DNA from 4 places in the Vibrio kanaloae genome. Region 1 is predicted to be linked to each of the others. Evidence: predicted binding sites of a transcription regulator. Region 1 holds the regulator's gene; each other region holds the start of a gene.
The links. Region 1 encodes PurR, which represses purine synthesis genes. Its sites were predicted from a motif close to TNANGNAAACGTTTNCNTNA; they were not measured.

Region 1 (5,060 bases):
GAGCAGATAGAACAGCAAAGAAATTTATAGGTTCTTAGCTCGCTTGCAATAATCGTTAAGTAATAAAAAGCCGAGGCATCAAATGATGTCTCGGCTTTTTTCCTTCAAATATCGTTACTGACGATAAGTCCCCAAAGGGTATTAGTCACCAGCGAACATATAACCTTCACCGTGAACCGTCACAAAAATCTGTGGATTCTTAGGGTCGAACTCCATCTTTGCACGCATACGACGGATTAGTACGTCGATAGTACGGTCATTAGGTGCGTCCACTCGGTGGCTAATCATATTCAGAATACGTTCGCGGCTTAATACTTGATTAGGGTAAGAAGACAAAGCCACTAGCAGTTCGTATTCTGCTTTGGTCAGTTTCACCGGTTCGCCGTTTTTGCTTAACGCGCGACGAGGGATATCAAATGTCCACTCACCAAAACGAACCACAGACTCATCTGATGTTTCTTCGACTGCGCCCGCTGCTGTTTTACGAGCAGCAGCAATACGCCAAAGTAAGTTTTTAACTCGAACCAATAACTCGCGAAGTTCGAAAGGTTTAGTAACATAATCGTCTGCCCCCATTTCTAGGCCTACGATTTTGTCGATGCTATCCGTGCGTCCAGTAACTAAAATAATTCCAATGTCTGATTGACTGCGTAATTCGCGAGTTAGCATCAATCCATCTTCGCCTGGCAAGTTGATGTCCAGCATAATGAGGTCCACGTTGTTATCTTCTAACACGCTTCTCATTTGAGCGCCGCTTTCTGCTTCGCTCACTGTGTAACCTTCGTTCTGGAAGTATCCAACCAATTTACTGCGGGTTACCACATCATCTTCTACGACTAATACGTGATAGCTCATCTACACCACTTTTCTTATTTAATAGTTTCAATGACTATTCTATTCATAACTAGTAACAATTCTAGTGGTGCAGAAGATAAAAGCCAGAAACATGGATTTTTCTTGATACAAGACAATCTTAAACCTTGCTATTTATCGTCCATAACAATTCAATATGGGCATTACCACTAACGAGTAGCTTTGCGCTTAGCAAATATCACGGTTAGTTAGACTGAGTACCCCGGGTATACGAAAGACGATATTAGGATCAATCCAATGAAAGATACAAAAGCGTTCAACGAACAAAGAGCAGAAATCTACTGGTGGTTATCAAGCTTATTCGCTAAAGAACTCACTCAAGAAGAACTCGATCACTACCACTCTGTTGACATTCGTTCTTTCCTAACTGGTTTAGGCGAAAATGAAACACTAAAGCCAGCGATTGATAAGTTAGTGGACGCGCTGAACCGCCTACAAACACGTGAAGATGCTCAGCTAGAACTGTCTGCAGACTTTTGTGACCTTTTCTTAAAAACAGATAAACATGGCGCCCTTCCATACGCTTCTATGTATATCGGCGAAACTGGCCTTTTGAATGATAAGCCAGCAAAAGATATGGAAGAGATCATGGCTAAGCACAACTTAGTGGTGAACCAAGATCTAAAAGAGCCAGCAGACCACATTGCTATCGAACTCGATTTCCTTGGTAACTTGATCATTCGCTCTAACGAAACTGAGCTTGAAGAAAAGCTAGAAAAATCATTTTCCGTTCAACAACAGTTTATCGAACAACAACTCCTTACTTGGGTACCCAAGTTCAACGTGAAATGTCATGACGTTGACGAATTCGGTTTCTACGCTTCAGTCTCATCTCTGTTACTCGCCTTCTGTAATTTAGACGCTCAATATCTAGCTGGTGACTAAGCTTATTGCATGACTAGGTAAATAAATTCAATAGAATGTGACAATTCACCCGGATTTCAGGGTGAATTTTATTGCGAGTAACTTCTAGTCAGTCTAAAATTGTGACCGCAAACGATAAAATATGAAACATTCACGAAATGCTATGCTTATTTAAGTTCAGAGCATTTCGGTGTTAAGACAAGCCGCTCAATAGCGGTTTTTTGTTTTTTAGCACGTTAGTACCCAAAGAGCCCTACAAATTATAGCTCTTAGTTAGGTAGCTTAACGGCTACTTTATTCCGTACTTTGGGAAAGTAGCTTCTAATAGGATAAAACCATGGCCACGATAAAAGATGTCGCTCGCTTAGCCGGCGTATCGACAACAACCGTTTCTCACGTAATCAATAAAACACGTTTTGTTGCAGAAGCGACTCAAGAAAAAGTAAACAAAGCTGTAGACGAACTGAACTATGCGCCAAGTGCTGTAGCTCGTAGCTTGAAGTGCAATACAACACGCACTATCGGCATGCTTGTTACTCAATCAACCAACCTATTCTTCTCTGAAGTTATCGATGGTGTTGAAAGCTACTGCTACCGTCAAGGTTACACTTTGATCCTGTGTAACACAGGTGGTATCTATGAGAAGCAACGTGACTACATTCGAATGCTGGCAGAGAAACGTGTAGATGGCATCTTAGTTATGTGTTCAGACCTAACTGAAGAACTAAGAGTGATGTTAGACCGTCACGCTGACATCCCGAAAGTTATTATGGACTGGGGCCCAGAGAGCTCTCAAGCTGATAAGATCATTGATAACTCTGAAGAAGGTGGCTACCTAGCAACCAAGTACCTGATTGAACGCGGTCACTCTAAAATTGCCTGTTTAAGTGGCCACTTAGACAAAGCAGCATGTGTTGAACGCATTGCCGGATACAAGCGCGCACTGAACGAAGCTAAGATTTCTACCGATAATAACATGATCATCGAAGGCAACTTCGAGTGCGATACGGCAGTTCTTGCTGCAGAGCAAATCGTTGAGATGGAAGATCGCCCGACGGCTGTATTCTGCTTTAATGACACGATGGCACTAGGTCTAATGAGTCGCCTGCAACAGAAAGGTATTCGTATTCCTGAAGATATTTCGATCATTGGTTACGACAACATCGAGCTAGCTGAATACTTTTCACCACCTTTAACAACGGTGCACCAACCGAAACGTCGTGTTGGTAAAAATGCTTTCGAAATTCTATTAGAACGTATAAAAGACAAAGATCATGAAAAACGTGTCTTCGAAATGCACCCTGAAATCGTAGAGCGATGTACAGTTAAAACGTTAAATTAATTGATAAAATGAGTTTAATTTCATCAAGCGCACCTTTAGGTGCGCTTTTTTTATCAGCACCCAAAATGAACCTAGATGCACAATACAAAGATCATTAATTGAAGCAATATCACATTTTGAAATAACAAGTGTGAGCCTCATTCAACAAAAACTTTATTCTATTCAATCAGTCACGCACAGGGCAAACCACTCGAAAGAGTGAGACGCAAAGCTTCCGGCCTAAACCACTCGTTGGTATGGTAGCGGGGTTACCGATGGCAAAATGCAGTAACTACTAATCATTTAGTAATTTACGGCTTATTGACAATTTAATTGCAACATTTTGCTAATCTCTCGGACCTGCTTATTTGGTGGCGTACTTCAAATACACCGAGATAAATAACATGGATAAACCGATACTAAAGGACTCAATGAAGTTATTTGAGTCCCTAGGAAAAATAAAATCACGCTCAATGTTTGGTGGATTCGGTCTTTTTGCTGATGACACAATGTTTGCTCTGGTTGTTAATGACCAACTGCACATACGAGCAGACAAATGCACAACAAAGCAATTCGAACAACAAGGGTTTCAACCGTACGTCTACAAAAAACGTGGTTTCCCTGTTGTTACTAAATATTTCGCTTTACCTGAAGGCCTATGGCAAGACCAAGAGAAAATCTTGCAGCTTGCAACCACGTCTCTGGGTTTTGCTAAAGAAGAAAAAGCTGAGCAGTCTTCTGCCAAGCCGACCCGACTCAAAGATCTGCCTAATCTTCGACTCGCTACCGAGCGTATGTTGAAAAAGGCAGGAATCGATTCTGTAGAACGTTTATATGAATCTGGCTCTGTAAACGCATTTAACGCCATCAAAGAATCGCATGCGTCTTCTGTCAGTATTGAACTACTTTGGGCGCTAGAAGGTGCGATCAATGGTACACATTGGTCTGTTATACCGCAGCAGCGTCGCGAAGAGCTTATCAATCGCGTCAATTAACATTGTCAGTGCAATATATACATAACTAAGCCGCATTTACTGCGGCTTTTTTTATATCTGGTGAAAGTTAATCTATGCTTTGCCTGTCTATCTATACTATCGGTATGCATTGAAAATTTAGAGGAAGTATCAATGAGTAAGAAAATGATATTGGGTATTGTGTTGGTCGTAACCATTGTCTTGTTAGGCATCAATTTCGGCCAGTACTTAACGCTTGAAAATGCTAAGACCCAACAAGCTGTCTTAAATGACTACATTGACAGCAACTTTATTGCAGCTGCCGCTATCTATTTTGTTGCGTATGTAATGATTACTGCTTTCTCAATTCCTGGTGCCGCTGTTGTCACCCTGCTCGGAGCTGCTCTATTTGGTTTCTGGAATAGCTTGCTGCTGGTATCTTTCGCAAGTGCAATTGGTGCTACCCTTGCCTTTCTAAGTAGCCGCTATCTATTACGTGACTGGATTCAAACCAAGTTTGGTGACAAATTGGCGACGATTAACAAGGGGGTTGAAAAAGACGGCGCATTTTACTTATTTTCTTTGCGTCTGATTCCTGTATTCCCATTTTTCCTTATCAACTTGCTGATGGGCCTAACGCCAATGTCGGTCAGTCGTTACTACATTACAAGCCAAATAGGCATGCTACCAGGCACTGCGGTTTTCTTGAACGCCGGTACTCAACTTGCGGAGATTGACTCGCTTTCAGGTATCATTTCCCCTTCAGTATTGTTGTCATTTGCTTTACTCGGGGTGTTCCCAATTTTTGCTAAATGGCTAATGGGCAAATTTCGCTCAACACCGATAACTGATTAAGGTTCTATGTCATGAAAATCTTTGTTGCATCGAATCCGACAGAAGCCCACATCATATGTGGATTGCTAGAAAGTGAGAATATTGCATGTGAGGTCCGTGGTGAGGGGTTGTTTGGTTTAAAAGGGGAACTCCCATTTACAGAAGACACTGACCCGTACGTTTGGCTGTATGAACCAGAACTGGCTAACAAAGCT
Region 2 (5,060 bases), 320 kb from region 1:
TTGAACGATTAGATCGTTCACACACATTGCCACTAGGTCGATACCAATGGTGTCGTGTTTTTTCAGATCCAAAGCAAGGCGAAGCTTAGTACCAACACCATCAGTACCTGAAACAAGTACCGGCTCTTTGTATTTCGTTGGAAGTTCACATAGGGCGCCAAAGCCACCAATACCGCCCATTACTTCAGGGCGACGAGTGCGTTTAACTGCACCTTTAATACGGTCTACTAGTGCATTACCTGCGTCGATATCAACGCCTGCGTCTTTGTAGCTTAGAGAAGAAGTATTACCACTCACGGGATAGTCCTCGAACTTAAGTTGGATGTGAAAACGGCGTTATTCTAACAGGGCTTGTTTATGAAGAGCAAACGTTTGCGCGGTTTTTTTTATTAGAATAAAGATTCTGAAATAACCACAAAGTTCGTGTACAATCTACAGGTTTGTTTAAATATTGCCGGAGTTGGAAATGAAAGTTGTTGAAGTGAAACACCCGCTAGTAAAACATAAAATTGGCCTGATGCGTGAAGGTGAGATTAGCACTAAGCGTTTTCGTGAGCTAGCGACAGAAGTGGGTAGCCTTCTAACATACGAAGCGACATCAGACTTTGAGACTGAGCGTGTAACTATTAATGGTTGGAACGGTCCAGTTGAAGTTGACCAAGTTAAAGGTAAAAAAGTAACAGTAGTGCCAATCCTACGTGCTGGTCTAGGCATGATGGACGGCGTTCTAGAGCACATTCCAAGTGCCCGTATTAGCGTTGTTGGTGTTTACCGTGACGAAGAAACACTTGAACCAGTACCATACTTCAATAAGCTTGCATCTAATATCGAGGAGCGTATTGCTCTTGTGGTAGACCCAATGCTTGCGACAGGTGGTTCTATGATCGCAACGATTGACTTAATGAAAGAGAAAGGTTGTAAGCACTTTAAGATTCTTGTACTTGTAGCGGCTCCTGAAGGTATTGCAGCTCTAGAAAAAGCGCACCCAGACGTAGAGCTTTACACTGCTGCAATTGATGAGAAGCTAAACGACAAGGGCTACATCGTTCCTGGTCTTGGCGATGCTGGTGATAAGATCTTCGGTACTAAGTAATTCGGTTTCAGCTTAAGTTACTCTAAACCGTTTCTTAACTCGCTGAATTTAGCCGTATTAATAAGAAGGGAGAGCATTCGGTGCTCTCCCTTCTTGATCTTGTTGGCTTGTGATTCTTTTAAATCTAGCGTTACCGATTGCTTAATCGATTTGAGCTTTGTCTACTACTGTGTTGTCGCCTAGCTCTTCAGGAAGAACTAGGTTCAGTAGAATCGCCACGATACCACACAAGCTTACGCCTTGTAGGCTGAAGTCACCGATACCAAAGGCCATGCCGCCAATACCAAAGACTAAAGTAATACCCACAATCACAAGATTACGTGATTTATGCAGGTCTACATTGTTCTTGATGAGAGTATTGAGCCCAACTGTTGCGATTGAACCAAACAGCAGAATCATAATACCGCCCATCACTGGAACTGGAATCGTTTGAAGTAGTGCGCCTAGCTTACCAACCAAGGCTAAAACAATGGCCGTAACGGCTGCCCAAGTCATGATCACTGGGTTAAATGCTTTCGTTAGCATTACCGCACCAGTTACTTCACTGTACGTTGTATTTGGTGGCGCGCCCAGCATAGAAGCCGCAATCGTTGCTACACCGTCGCCAGTGATAGTGCGGTGTAAACCTGGTTTTTTAAGGTAGTCTTTGCCAGTTACGTTAGAGATGGCAAGCATGTCGCCAACGTGCTCAACGGCCGGTGCAATGGCGACAAATACCATAAAGAAGATAGCGTTGATGTTGAACTCAGGTGTTGTGAAGTTTGGTAGTGCCAACCAAGACGCTTGAGCCACGGGTGTGAAGTCTACTGCACCATATATCAGGCTGGTGATATAACCCGCAACAATACCGCCGAAGATAGGCAGCAGTTTAAGGAAGCCTTTTGAAAACACACTGATGATAATCGTCACTAACAGTGAAATCGAAGAGATCCACAGTGCAGCATCTGCATCGACAAGCTGAACCGCACCGTCGCCTGTTTTACCTAGCGCCATGTTTACCGCAACAGGCGCAAGGCCTAAACCGATAACCATGATGACTGGGCCAACAACGACGGGTGGAAGTAGTTTATGAATGAAGGCAACGCCTCGTACTTTTATCAAAGCTCCCATTAATACATACACAACTCCTGCCGCCATAAGGCCACCCATGGTTGCTCCTACACCCCAAGTCTGAATTCCGAACATGATAGGTGCGATGAAGGCGAAAGAAGACGCTAAGAAGATTGGCACTGAACGGCGTGTAATAAGTTGGAATATAAGGGTACCGATACCCGCGCCAAAAAGTGCAACGTTAGGATCAAGCCCTGTCAGTAGCGGCACTAATACAAGTGCACCAAAAGCTACAAACAGCATTTGCGCACCTTGCAAAGCATTTTTCATGTTAAATCCTTAAAAATGGTCGTTATATGAAAGTCGAAAAATAAAATTCGCAGGATTCTATCACTTGGCAAACGATTGCTACACTAGATAGATCAAATTTATTTACCTTAGTGATATTTACCTCGATCCAAATAAGGAAAATTCGCTTTACAAGTGAACGATTTATCATGGTTAGGTGATATTTTATAGTTATTAAACACAGTGGGGGTTATCGACCTTGCCCCTCAATCCATAGTTGCTTATCATCAAGGCACAAGATTTGAATATTAGGATCAGTATGCGCTACATAGCATTGTTGTTCATGGCATTATTAGCCTCTCCGAGCTATGCCTTAACTCAAGTAGATATCTTTAGTGTTGAGGTTGCGATTGACGCTAGAGGTAAACAGTCAGAGCAAGTGGCAAGAAATACTGGCATGGAGCAGGTATTGATACGTGCTACTGGCCAAACCGATGTCGCTTCGAATGATACTATTCAAAAGGCGATGCGTAAGAGTGCGCAGTATATGTCTCAAATGAGCTTTGGCGAAAGTAATGGTCAATCAACATTACGCATGCGTTTTAATGCTGCTCAAATCCGTTCATTACTAACTCAAGCGCAATTGCCGTATTGGCCTGATACTCGTTCAAACATCCTAGTTTGGTTGATAGAAGAAGATAACTACGACAAGAATATAGTATGGGAGCATACTAATTCACAGTTAGCTGCAGGCTTACAAGTAAACGCAAAAGAACGTGGATTACCCCTGACGCTACCTGTTGGCGATTTTGACGATATCACGGGCATTGAGATCTCTGATCTATGGGGAAATTTTGTTACGCCAATCAGTAAAGCGAGTCAACGTTACCCTGTTGATGCTGTGCTTGTTGTAAAGGCTCAACCTTCTGGATTACGTTGGACTTTGTATGATCAAAAGCCAAGCCAGTTGACGAGTGCGCCAGCTTCACCTGTGACAGGTTCGATATCGGGTAACAGTGCTACGGGTTCTAAGACGCTGGTTGATCAAATTAGTAACTACTACGCAGGTAAAAGTGCTGTTACCGTAGCAAGTGAATCTTCAGAGTCTATTCTCACGCAGTTTATTAGCCTGAATAACGCCCAGGATTTTTTCCATTTGGAGAATGCGCTTAAGCGTCTAAACTCAGTGGCAAGTCTAGATATCCTGAAAATTCAAAACAATGAAGTCACTTTCCAAATACACTTACTATCAACTCAACAAGAGTTTGAACAAGAAGTGGAAAGCATTCGCCAAGTCGCTAAGGTTGAAGAGTCTTATATTGAACCTGAAGTGAGCCCTGAATTTGAAACGCAAGACAACTCTATGTCTGTAGGTGATGATTCAGCAAGCGCTGTTGATACTGAAGGCGAGGGAAGTGAGATTGACTCAAGCGTTCAAGTGATTAAAGGCAGCGAGCTCTCTACGGATGCTGAGCTAACAAGCACGACTGATACGACGCTAGACGAATCTGGTGAAGAAGAACTCATCATCACGGCTCCAGTGCACACTAAGCCAAGCTTGGTATACGAATGGACTCACTCGTAATCATCTACCGCATGACAGATTGAAGTGAAAACATGAAAAAAGCCCTGCGAGAGAGATCTCGCAGGGCTTTTTGTTTATTGGGTTTTCAATTTTATAAAATCCAACCAATATTACTGCTCGAACTTAGCTTTTTCTTTCTTTTCTACTTCCGAAAGACGCTTAAGTTTGATGCCTAACTCTTTGGCACGAAAACGAGTAAATAAGATATTCCCCACGAAACCTAACGTCGTTAGCAGCAGTTCTACCGCGGCTAACAGGCGTTCACCACCGTCTACATACAGTATGGTTAACGCATGTAGGAAATACAGCATTAAGACAAAGTTAGCCCAAGCATGCGTATAAGGTTTGCCTGCCAAAATACCCGGTAAAGGTAATAAAAGCGGGATAGCCCAGGCAATAGCCAGTGTGATATTGCTTAGGTGAGGGTGAGGTGAAAGTGTCATCTGCCAAGCCACCACCCAAAGTAGAAGCAATAGGTTGCCTGATAAAGCGAGGCAACGACATAACTTTGTTTTGGGAGACATAGCTTTCTCTGACATATACATCATTGAGAGATTCCCTTTTGGTTTACAGCGATGCGAGCTAAGCGCTTGCCTAGGTTTTGAGCCAGTTCAATCTCTTCTTTGCTTAACGATGGCGCTTCTCCTGTACTGCTTGCACCGTAAGGTGTGCCACCGGTTCGAGTGTTATGCAGCGCAGGTTCAGAGTAGGGGATTCCCACCACCAGCATGCCATGGTGAAGCAGTGGCAACATCATACTTTGCTGTGTGGTTTCTTGACCGCCATGCAGTGACGAAGACGAAGTAAACACACAAGCAGGTTTATCGATAAGGTCACCATTGACCCATAATGATGTGGTGCTATCCCAAAAGTGCTTCATAGGCCCGGCCATATTACCAAACCAAACTGGACTACCTAGCGCTAAACCATTACAAGAACGGAGTTCTTGCAACGTTGCGATAGGATCGGTTGGTTGATAACGCGAATCAGCCTGCTCTTCTACCGTGTACACGTCGTTCACCGTTCTTAACATGGCTTCGCAGT
Region 3 (5,060 bases), 1.4 Mb from region 1:
CCGGCAGCAAGCTAGTGATTGACGAAGCTTACGTAACATCAAAGTTAGGTGAGTTCGTGGAAGACGAAGATCTAAGCCGCTTCATTCTGTAGCACATTAAACTCCAACTTATTGCTCTATCTCAAAGAAATAGCAGCTAATAGACGAATTCAAGGCCCACTATAAAGTGGGCTTTTTATTACCTAAAAAATGGGCGTATACTCGAATTACAGTATGACACGATATACCTACCACTAGCGTACTAACGACAAAAGTGCACTTACAATGAAAATAGACTTACGATGAAACAATCTTTACTGATCTGGCTTGATGCCGCGCGACCAAAAACTCTGCCTCTCGCACTCGTCTCCATTCTTACAGGAAGTAGTTTGGCGTTCGCTAGCAATCATTTTTCTTTATCGATAGCGCTGCTGGCTTTTTTAACCGCCACTCTATTACAGATTCTATCGAACCTAGCCAACGACTATGGCGATGCCGTCAAAGGCACCGACAACGAGAAGCGTTTAGGCCCAATACGCGCGATGCAGTCTGGTACAGTCAACGCGAAGACCATGAAGCAAGCTATCATCCTCAACATCGTATTTACGGTAATAGCTGGGTTGGTTCTTATTTTTTATGCACTAAGCTCGATTGAGAGTATCTTGTCGTTCATCGCTCTTGGTGTTCTGGCGATTGCGGCTGCTATTGCATACACAGTTGGTAACAAGCCCTATGGTTATATCGGCCTTGGCGACTTATCAGTGTTTATCTTTTTTGGATTGCTAGGCGTGTCTGGAACGTACTTCTTGCATACTGGCCACGTTGAGCCTAGCCTATTTCTTCCCGCTTTAGGTTGTGGGTTAATGGCAGTGGCAGTTCTCAATATCAACAACATGCGTGATATCGAAAACGATAGCGAATGTGGTAAGCGCACTATGGCCGTTCGCTTAGGGCAGCGCAAAGCCAAGCACTACCATTTCTTGTTACTTGGTTTCGCCCTTGCATCTTTCGCGCTATACCTACTGATTCAGGAGAAACCCGTTTGGATTAGCCTGCCATTCTTGTTCAGTATCATTGTTGTTTACAAGCATGGTAAAGCCGTATGGAAAACCGATAAACCAGCTCAGATTGCACCAATGATGCCCGTTATTGTGAAATGCTCCCTGGTCACTAACTTATTGTTTGCAGGGGTTGTCGTAGCTCAAACTCTATTGAGTTAATTGAGACTAATCATTGCAAAGGGATCAGGCACCGATATACTCAAAGTAAGTTCATTGTTCAAAAGGTAAACGAATGGAATACAACACTTCAGCACTGTGCGACATCTACATAGATCAAGTTGATGTCGTGGAGCCAATGTTCAGCAACTTCGGTGGACGAGCATCCTTCGCAGGACAGGTCACAACATTAAAGTGTTTTGAAGACAACGCTTTGATTCGCTCTGTATTGGAGCAAGATGGGTTAGGTCGAGTGCTGCTAATCGATGGTGGTGGCTCATTACGAAAAGCGCTGATCGATGCTGAAATAGCCCTGCTTGCCGAAGACAATGAGTGGGAAGGGATTGTGGTTTATGGCTGTGTACGTGAAGTCGATGAACTAGAAGATATGAATCTCGGCATTCAGGCCTTAGCGTCCATTCCTGTCGGAGCTAGCCAAGAGAGCATTGGTGAGGTTGATGTTCCAGTCAATTTTGGCAGCGTGACTTTTTTACCTGAAGATTACCTTTACGCGGATAACACAGGCATCATTCTCTCTGCTGAGCCGTTAGATGTTGAACTCGACCTTGATGTCGAAGAAGAATCAGATTAAGTACTCGAACAAAGCTCCAGCCAATTAGAACAACGAACGAAAACGCCCGCTACTCAGTAGCGGGCGTTTTTTTAATCTGAAGAGTCAATTACTCAACGTCATCCATTTTACCTAGAAGGTTACGGATGCGATCTTGCCATGCTGAATGCTCTTCCTGCATTTGCTGAGTTTTTTGCTCTAGCTCGTGACGGCTTGCTTTTAGCTCACCAGCTTCTGTCGCTAGTGCTTGTTTCTCTTCTTTAAGCTCTTCCACTTCCATTTGAAGAAGTGCAATTGTATCTACTGCTGTTTGAATTTTTGCTTCTAGCTGCTCTAGTACTTCAAAAGACATTCTGGCCTACCTTTAGTTATCCATTTAATGGTGAAGGTTCACTCCACTTATTTCCCCATTCTACTCAGCAGAGCAAGGATAAACACTCAATATATTCGATAATTTGCACCATTCGATGAAAAAAACAGCGCTTTTTACCGAATATTGACGCGAATGATTATCTCCACATCCACAGGCTGATTATTTTGATAAAGATTTATTGTTTTCTACTGCAAATTGATCGAGAGCAATCCCCAAAAACAAAAAGGCAAACGTTTCCTTTTGGATATGGTAAAATCCGCCGCAAAATTTATCTTCCCTCCCCCTTTAAAAGTTTTGGAGTTCGCATGAAACGCGATTTAGCAATGTCATTCTCTCGTGTCACTGAAGGTGCAGCACTAGCTGGTTACAAATGGCTTGGCCGTGGCGATAAAAACGCTGCTGATGGCGCTGCTGTAGAAGTAATGCGTAGTCTACTAAACAAAACCGAAATCAGCGGTGAGATTGTTATTGGTGAAGGTGAAATTGATGATGCACCTATGCTCTACATCGGGGAGCAAGTAGGTGTGGGCGGTGATGCTGTCGATATTGCCGTTGACCCAATTGAAGGAACACGCATGACAGCAATGGGCCAATCAAACGCATTGGCTGTATTGGCGGCAGGCGAAAAAGGCAGCTTCCTTAAAGCGCCTGATATGTACATGGAAAAGTTAGTTGTAGGCCCTGGCGCTAAAGGCGTGATTGACCTAGCACGACCACTAAAAGAAAACCTAGAAAACGTAGCGAAAGCGCTGGGTAAAACGCTGGATACATTAGTTGTAACGACACTGGCTAAGCCACGTCACGATCAAGTCATCGCCGACATGCAAGCAATGGGCGTTCGCGTATTCGCAGTGCCAGACGGTGATGTTGCTGCTTCTATCCTCACTTGTATGCCAGACAGCGAAGTAGACGTCATGTACTGCATCGGTGGCGCACCTGAAGGTGTCGTTTCTGCGGCGGTTATTCGCGCACTAGATGGTGACATGCACGGTCGTCTTCTCCCTCGTCACGAGGTGAAAGGCGATACCGCAGAAAACCGTAAGCACGGTGAGCTTGAGCTAGAACGTTGCGCTGAAATGGGCGTAACAGCGGGTATAGTGTTGAAGATGGAAGACATGGCGCGCAGCGACAACGTAGTATTCTCAGCAACCGGCATCACCAAAGGTGATTTGCTAGAAGGCATTACTCGTACAGGTAATATCGCAACCACAGAAACACTACTTATACGTGGTCGCTGCCGTACGATTCGTCGCATCAAATCAATTCACTACTTAGAACGTAAAGACCCTGAAGTAATCGATCACATCCTGTAAACCTAAGTTAAACAGAACAACAAAGGCTGATACCACGTATCAGCCTTTTGTTTTATTGGCCAGTGCCAAACACACCATATGCTAGCAATAGCGTGAACGGCGGCCAATATAGTAAATGGTTTGCTTTATAAACACCTTGCCTCATAATAGTAAGGTTCATAAGGTAGGGATAATATGAAAACAAGCGACAAAATCTTACAAACCATTAAGCGCCAAGGAGCGGTAACCGCGAAGCAACTGTCAGAAGAATTTGACATGACGACAATGGGGGCAAGGCAACATCTGCAAAGCCTGGAAGATGACGGTATTCTTGCGTTTCATGACGTTAAAGTAAAAGTGGGACGTCCTACCCGCCATTGGTCACTGACTCAACAAGGCCATAGCCAATTCTCAGACCGACACGGTGAGCTGACGATTCAAGTGATTGATGCCGTAGAGAACCTATTTGGCCAAGAGGGGCTAGCTAAGGTTGCTGCCGAGCGTGAACAACACACTTTAAAGCAGTATCAAACCGCTCTATCTGGCTGTGATAACCTGATCAGTAAACTTGAAAAGCTCACTCAACTTCGTGAAGAAGAAGGTTACATGGCAGAGCTTCAAGAGCATGACGATCATTACATCTTGATAGAGAACCACTGCCCTATATGTAAGGCTGCGACTCGTTGCCCTAGCTTATGCCAGTCAGAACTCAATGTTTTCACCGAACTGCTCAAAGACGAGTGCCATGTAAGCCGTACTGAACACATTATTGCTGGCGAGCGACGTTGCACTTACACCCTAACACCCACACCTTCATCGTAATGCTCAGTGCTTAAGCTTCGCGCCAAATCACTGGTCTCGTCTCAATATTGAGAAAACCACAATAGAACAAAATTTGTACAGAATTCTTTCTTAAGCTTAAAGCATATGAAACATACTTAATGCTAAGGAAGGAATGATGGCACATCCACAGCCCGACCAAGAACTGCCACCCTTTGATGAACTGGTCCAACTCGCGAAAAGCGATCCTAAAGCATTCAATCAATTCAAACACGAGATGTGTGAGCAAATGATCTGTTCTGCCTCTCAAGTGATGCAAAACAGGCTTCGAGCTCAGCAAAGTCACATCGATTTAGTCGTTAGCCGCTGCAAAAACCCTCACCATACCAATGTTGTACTGATGCAAGAGCTACGCTGTCAGGTCTGTAAATTTCAAGATGCGCTTCAAGGCCGCTGTGGTTTTGAAGAGCCTAAATCTGAAAATGTGGTTCCTTTTAGGCCGAACACAGAGCCAAAAATGTATTAAAAATCGTTACTCCAGCGCCCAAGCATCAGTAACAAAATATTAGAGACCAAAAACAAAAAAAAGGGAGCATAATGCTCCCTTCTTATATTCATTCAATTATTATACTGGATCTTCACCGTAATCATTACGACCTTCAGTTCCCTTAAGCAATCCACATTCAATCAAAATCCATAACCCACACACTAATGCTGCAGCGGTAGCCACCATATGAATTGGCGATACCGACTCTGTCGTGGTTGCTGCCATTGGCGAGGCTAAACGTCCCAGAACGAGAGGCACATTTAACAATAGCCAATAGTTCGACTTATTACGGTCATGCCAA
Region 4 (5,060 bases), 1.0 Mb from region 1:
ATTTTTTAACTCAACCACCTCAACCTCTTTGTCACCAGCTTGGTCAACACGCTTGATGATTTCCGCTAAGCGATTGACCACCGCTGCACGGCCAGTAATCAAGATGATATTAGCGGGATCGTAGTGCACGACGTTACCCGCGCCAGCATTGTCATTCAGTTGACGAAGCAAAGGAGAAAGTTCGCGAACCGAGACATTGCGAACGGTTACAACACGTGTAACCACGCTGTCACCTTTAATCGAATCACGCTCACCGACAACGGGGATTGCCGATGTTTTTGAGTCTTTAGCTTTGATTACCTTGAGAACCCCCGAGTCCATTTCAACGACCGCGTAGCCGTACACTTCTAACACGTTTAAGAAGAAGCTGTAATATTGTTCTTCGTTGAGTACATCATAGCTACGGACATCGATTTTACCGCGCACCGATGGGTCAACGATGATCGTCTTCTCTAGATTACGGCCAACAATATTAATAAACTCTTGAATGTCAGTGCCCTTAAAACTAGCACTAAAATCACTAGCGATGGCTGCGGGGGCGCAGATTAAGCTTCCTGCCAATAACCACGCACTTTTCTTAAACCAATGCTTCACGTACTTCTCCTACACTTTCGTCCTTGGTTAGACGCAAAGTTCTAAAATTCAATAAATACTTCATGTTGTTGACCATCTCGCTCAACGACGAGATTTAGCTCGGTTAGCTCTGAGATTGATCGGAATATGTTGCCCATAGCGGCAGGGTCAGTCAGATCTTGTCCATTTAACTGAGTAGCAATATCCCCGTTTTGGAGCCCAACAGAGTTAAAAAGTTCTGAATCTTTGCCAGGGCTCACACGATAACCGATCACTTGATCGTCACGCTTTACCTGAGATAAACGAACATATTGGAAAATTTGTTGTGGATCCTCCATTATCTTCGCTTTTATTTCATCAAGCTTCTCTTCTGCAGAAGCTGGGTTATTGCCACGAACTGAAGAAGAAGCGCGAGGTGGCGCAGGTTCAGATACGGCTAAACGTTTGTATTCAATACCTTCAAGCATCAGGGTTTCATCTCGCCCTGAGTTATCAATAATGACACGATCCACTAACACCGCTTTGAGCTTAGCTCGAGTGCCTTCTATTACTTCGTTAATTCCGTAGGTTGCTTGTGTGCCACGATTAGCAATCACAGCTAAGCTTAATTTGGGTTTAGAACTGGCGACCGCCCCCACTAAAATCAGGTTCAACCGTGTCTTTGGCGCATCTTGGATAACTTGCTGTTCAACGACAGCGGGCGTGGTTGGGTTATAGGCGCCAAAAAGGTTACTCTGTTGCAAAGAAGAGATATCAAGGGTCGGTTGAAGTGCTGAAGAAGAAGATGAAACAGACGCTTTCCAAGGCACAACCGTTTGCTCGGCAGGTACAAGAAACCATGCAAGCTGTCCTAAAATCCATGCTGAAGCAGCAATCAACAAACAACAAGTCGCTAGGCTTAGTTTCTGCTGAAATACAAATTTATTCTCTAATAAGCGGCTCAACACAGGTGAGTGTCCTATGCGATTTTTGAGCTCTAAAAAGTTCACTTCCCTTGCCCCTTTTCAAGACGACAAACGCTGAAAATCATTAAGCTTCCAACTTTTTCATTCATTCGTTCGATACCAAGCGCATTTAAGCATAAGATCATGAATTATATCATAGCCAATTCATAAATCGGCATTAGATGGCTATTTTGTAATATGACTTGAAAAAAATGCCAACCGCCTCCACTTTAAGCTTCTACTTAATGTGATAAGCATCATCAAGAACATGTTGCGCTCTGTTAATTACAGTTAAACCACATTCATTTTTCACTGAAAAGGCACAACCCTATATGAAAACTGTTGATGAAGCTGTCAGACTCGATAAATGGTTGTGGGCAGCTCGTTTTTACAAAACCCGCTCTATTGCTCGCAACATGGTCGATGGTGGCAAAGTCCACTATAATGGTCAACGCAGCAAACCAAGTAAAATTGTCGAACTTGGGGCGGTGATTACACTGCGTCAAGGGAATGAAGAAAAAACGGTGACTATCGAGAAAATTTCGGCGCATCGTGGCGGGGCTCCGATCGCTCAAACACTCTATGAAGAAACCACCGAGAGCTTGGCAAAAAGAGAAGAGTTTGCGAAACAACGCAAGCTGAATGCTCATAACCCAGCTCCAGATCGTCGTCCGGATAAGAAGCAACGTCGTGACATCATCAAGTTCAAGACTCAATAAGCTAGAAGGAATAGCCAAATGGCAGACCCAATGTCTACAAGTAATGTTTTAAATCGCTACCTATTTGAAGACCTATCAGTACGTGGTGAATTGGTACAAATGGATGAAGCGTACCAACAGATTATTTCTAGCAAGGAATACCCAGCGCCAGTACAGAAACTGCTGGGTGAGCTATTGGTCTCAACGACGCTACTAACGGCGACCTTAAAGTTTGAAGGTTCTATCACTATGCAGCTTCAAGGTGATGGCCCAGTATCTCTCGCTGTGATCAATGGTGATAATAACCAGAAGATCCGCGGTGTTGCTCGCTTTGAAGGGGATATTGCTGACAACGCAGGCCTACACGACCTTATGGGTAAAGGCCATCTAGTGATCACTATCGACCCTAAGCAAGGTGAGCGTTACCAAGGTATCGTTGGCCTTGAAGGTGACACTCTAGCCGAGGTGCTTGAAGGTTACTTCGCTAACTCAGAACAGCTTAAGACTCGTCTATGGTTACGCACTGGCGATCATGAAGGTAAAGCACACGCTGCTGGTATGTTACTGCAGGTTATGCCAGACGGCACAGGTACGCCAGACGACTTCGAACACCTAGAGCAGCTAACTGACACAGTTAAAAACGAAGAACTGTTCTCCCTAGAAGCGAACGAACTGCTTTACCGTTTGTACAACCAAGAGAAAGTACAGCTGTTCACCCCACAACCGATTGAGTTCTACTGTGGTTGTTCACGTGAGCGGAGCGCGGCGGCTATCATTACGGTTGCTCAAGAAGAGATGTACGACATCCTAAGTACCGAAGGTAGTGTTGCTCTGCATTGTGATTACTGTGGCACAAATTATTCATTCGACAAGAACGACGTTGATGCTCTGTACGCTGAAGCAGCCGATAAAGGCAGCAATACCGTTCATTAATTTATAACGTACCCAAAACACGTAATTTACCCAAAAAGGTCAGCTGCAAGCTGGCCTTTTTTGTGATCAAAATAGCGCAAAGCCCGTTACATCTCGTAATAAAATCACCGCTTAATTTTCATCAATTAATAATGTTCCTGCCCCTAGCGCAAAGGTTTGCGTACAGGATAGACTAATTGGGCCAATATGTGACGAGGCACTTAAAACCTCAATGTTAATATGGATACTTTTTGAGCTGTATCCCTGTTTCCCCCGAGTCTCGTTGCTAGCATGGTGAGCAGATAACCATAAAAATTAATACAAAATCCCTACAAAATATCCTACAAGGAGCACCTATGACCGTTATGGAACATACAAAGGCTGCACAAATTGATCTAACTAAGCACGGACTGACAGGCGTTACTGAAGTTCTTCGTAACCCTAGCTACGAGCAGCTATTCGTTGAAGAAACACTGCCAGGTTTAGAGGGCTACGAAAAAGGCGTAGTAACGGAACTTGGCTCTGTTGCGGTTGACACTGGTATCTTTACTGGCCGCTCACCAAAAGATAAATACATTGTTAAAGATGACACGACCCGCGATACCATGTGGTGGTCAGATCAAGGCAAAAATGACAACAAACCGATTACACCTGAATTATGGAATGAGCTGAAAGAGCTTGTAACAACTCAGCTATCTGGCAAGCGCTTGTTTGTGATTGATGGTTACTGTGGTGCAAACCCAGATACGCGCTTAAGTGTTCGTATTATCACTGAAGTAGCGTGGCAAGCGCACTTCGTTAAGAACATGTTCATTCGTCCAACTGACGAAGAGCTCGCAACGTTCGAACCTGATTTTGTGGTAATGAACGGTGCTAAAACAACCAACCCGAACTGGGAGAAGCAGGGCCTAAACTCTGAAAACTTCGTTGCGTTCAACCTGACAGAGCGCGTTCAAATCATTGGTGGTACTTGGTACGGCGGTGAGATGAAAAAAGGCATGTTCGCAATGATGAACTACCTACTTCCTCTGCAAGGCATTGCTTCAATGCACTGCAGTGCAAACGTTGGCGAGAAAGGTGACGTAGCCGTATTCTTCGGCCTATCAGGAACGGGGAAAACAACACTATCGACGGATCCTAAACGTGAGCTGATCGGTGATGATGAGCATGGTTGGGATGACGACGGTATCTTCAACTTTGAAGGCGGTTGTTACGCGAAGACGATTCGCCTATCGAAAGAAGCGGAACCTGAAATCTACAACGCAATCCGTCGTGATGCTCTGCTAGAAAACGTAACGGTCCGTGGTGATGGTTCTATCGATTTTGATGACGGTTCAAAAACAGAAAATACTCGTGTTTCTTACCCGATTCACCACATCGAAAATATTGTTAAGCCAGTATCAAAAGCAGGTCACGCTAAAAAAGTTATCTTCCTGACTGCGGATGCATTTGGTGTGCTACCACCAGTATCGAAACTGACTCCTGAACAGACTAAATACCACTTCCTATCTGGATTTACAGCGAAGCTCGCGGGTACAGAACGCGGTATTACAGAGCCAACGCCAACGTTTTCTGCGGCATTTGGCGCTGCATTCCTAACGCTCCACCCAACTCAGTACGCTGAAGTACTCGTGAAGCGCATGGAAGCGGCTGGTGCAGAAGCTTACCTAGTTAACACAGGTTGGAATGGCAGTGGTAAGCGTATCTCTATCAAAGATACTCGCGGCATCATTGACGCTATCCTAGATGGTTCAATCGACAATGCAGATACTAAGGTTATCCCTATGTTTAACCTAGAAGTGCCACTCGCCTTGCATGATGTAGACTCGACCATTCTTGACCCACGTGATACGTACACTGACCCGCTACAGTGGGAGAGCAAAGCGAAGGATCTAGCAACACGATTCATCAACAACTTTGATAAATACACAGA

Region 2: OCV24_RS10495 (uracil-xanthine permease family protein) is a predicted target of PurR. The motif match lies at 2,537-2,556, and genes of this name have one in related genera.
Region 3: glpX (class II fructose-bisphosphatase) is a predicted target of PurR. The motif match lies at 2,363-2,382, and genes of this name have one in related genera.
Region 4: pckA (phosphoenolpyruvate carboxykinase (ATP)) is a predicted target of PurR. The motif match lies at 3,293-3,312, and genes of this name have one in related genera.

What each region holds. Positions count from the first base shown of each region.
Region 1 is NZ_AP025497.1:1,997,218-2,002,277, forward strand. It holds gene torR (two-component system response regulator TorR) at 142-855, opposite strand; gene torD (molecular chaperone TorD) at 1,111-1,758, shown strand; gene purR (HTH-type transcriptional repressor PurR) at 2,075-3,079, shown strand; cyclic di-GMP riboswitch class I at 3,250-3,335, shown strand; gene OCV24_RS09080 (TfoX/Sxy family DNA transformation protein) at 3,463-4,053, shown strand; gene OCV24_RS09085 (TVP38/TMEM64 family protein) at 4,186-4,866, shown strand; gene OCV24_RS09090 (putative signal transducing protein) at 4,878-5,060, shown strand, end outside.
Region 2 is NZ_AP025497.1:2,317,219-2,322,278, reverse strand. It holds gene purM (phosphoribosylformylglycinamidine cyclo-ligase) at 1-297, opposite strand, end outside; gene upp (uracil phosphoribosyltransferase) at 467-1,093, shown strand; gene OCV24_RS10495 (uracil-xanthine permease family protein) at 1,235-2,473, opposite strand; gene OCV24_RS10490 (DUF2066 domain-containing protein) at 2,751-4,016, shown strand; gene OCV24_RS10485 (DUF2069 domain-containing protein) at 4,127-4,564, opposite strand; gene wrbA (NAD(P)H:quinone oxidoreductase) at 4,561-5,060, opposite strand, start outside.
Region 3 is NZ_AP025497.1:246,966-252,025, reverse strand. It holds gene hslU (HslU--HslV peptidase ATPase subunit) at 1-92, shown strand, start outside; gene OCV24_RS01140 (1,4-dihydroxy-2-naphthoate polyprenyltransferase) at 282-1,199, shown strand; gene rraA (ribonuclease E activity regulator RraA) at 1,273-1,788, shown strand; gene zapB (cell division protein ZapB) at 1,877-2,119, opposite strand; gene glpX (class II fructose-bisphosphatase) at 2,446-3,453, shown strand; gene OCV24_RS01120 (helix-turn-helix transcriptional regulator) at 3,628-4,254, shown strand; gene OCV24_RS01115 (DUF3135 domain-containing protein) at 4,391-4,738, shown strand; gene OCV24_RS01110 (DUF805 domain-containing protein) at 4,838-5,060, opposite strand, start outside.
Region 4 is NZ_AP025497.1:2,998,080-3,003,139, forward strand. It holds gene gspD (type II secretion system secretin GspD) at 1-594, opposite strand, end outside; gene gspC (type II secretion system protein GspC) at 636-1,562, opposite strand; gene hslR (ribosome-associated heat shock protein Hsp15) at 1,850-2,236, shown strand; gene hslO (Hsp33 family molecular chaperone HslO) at 2,255-3,148, shown strand; gene pckA (phosphoenolpyruvate carboxykinase (ATP)) at 3,484-5,060, shown strand, end outside.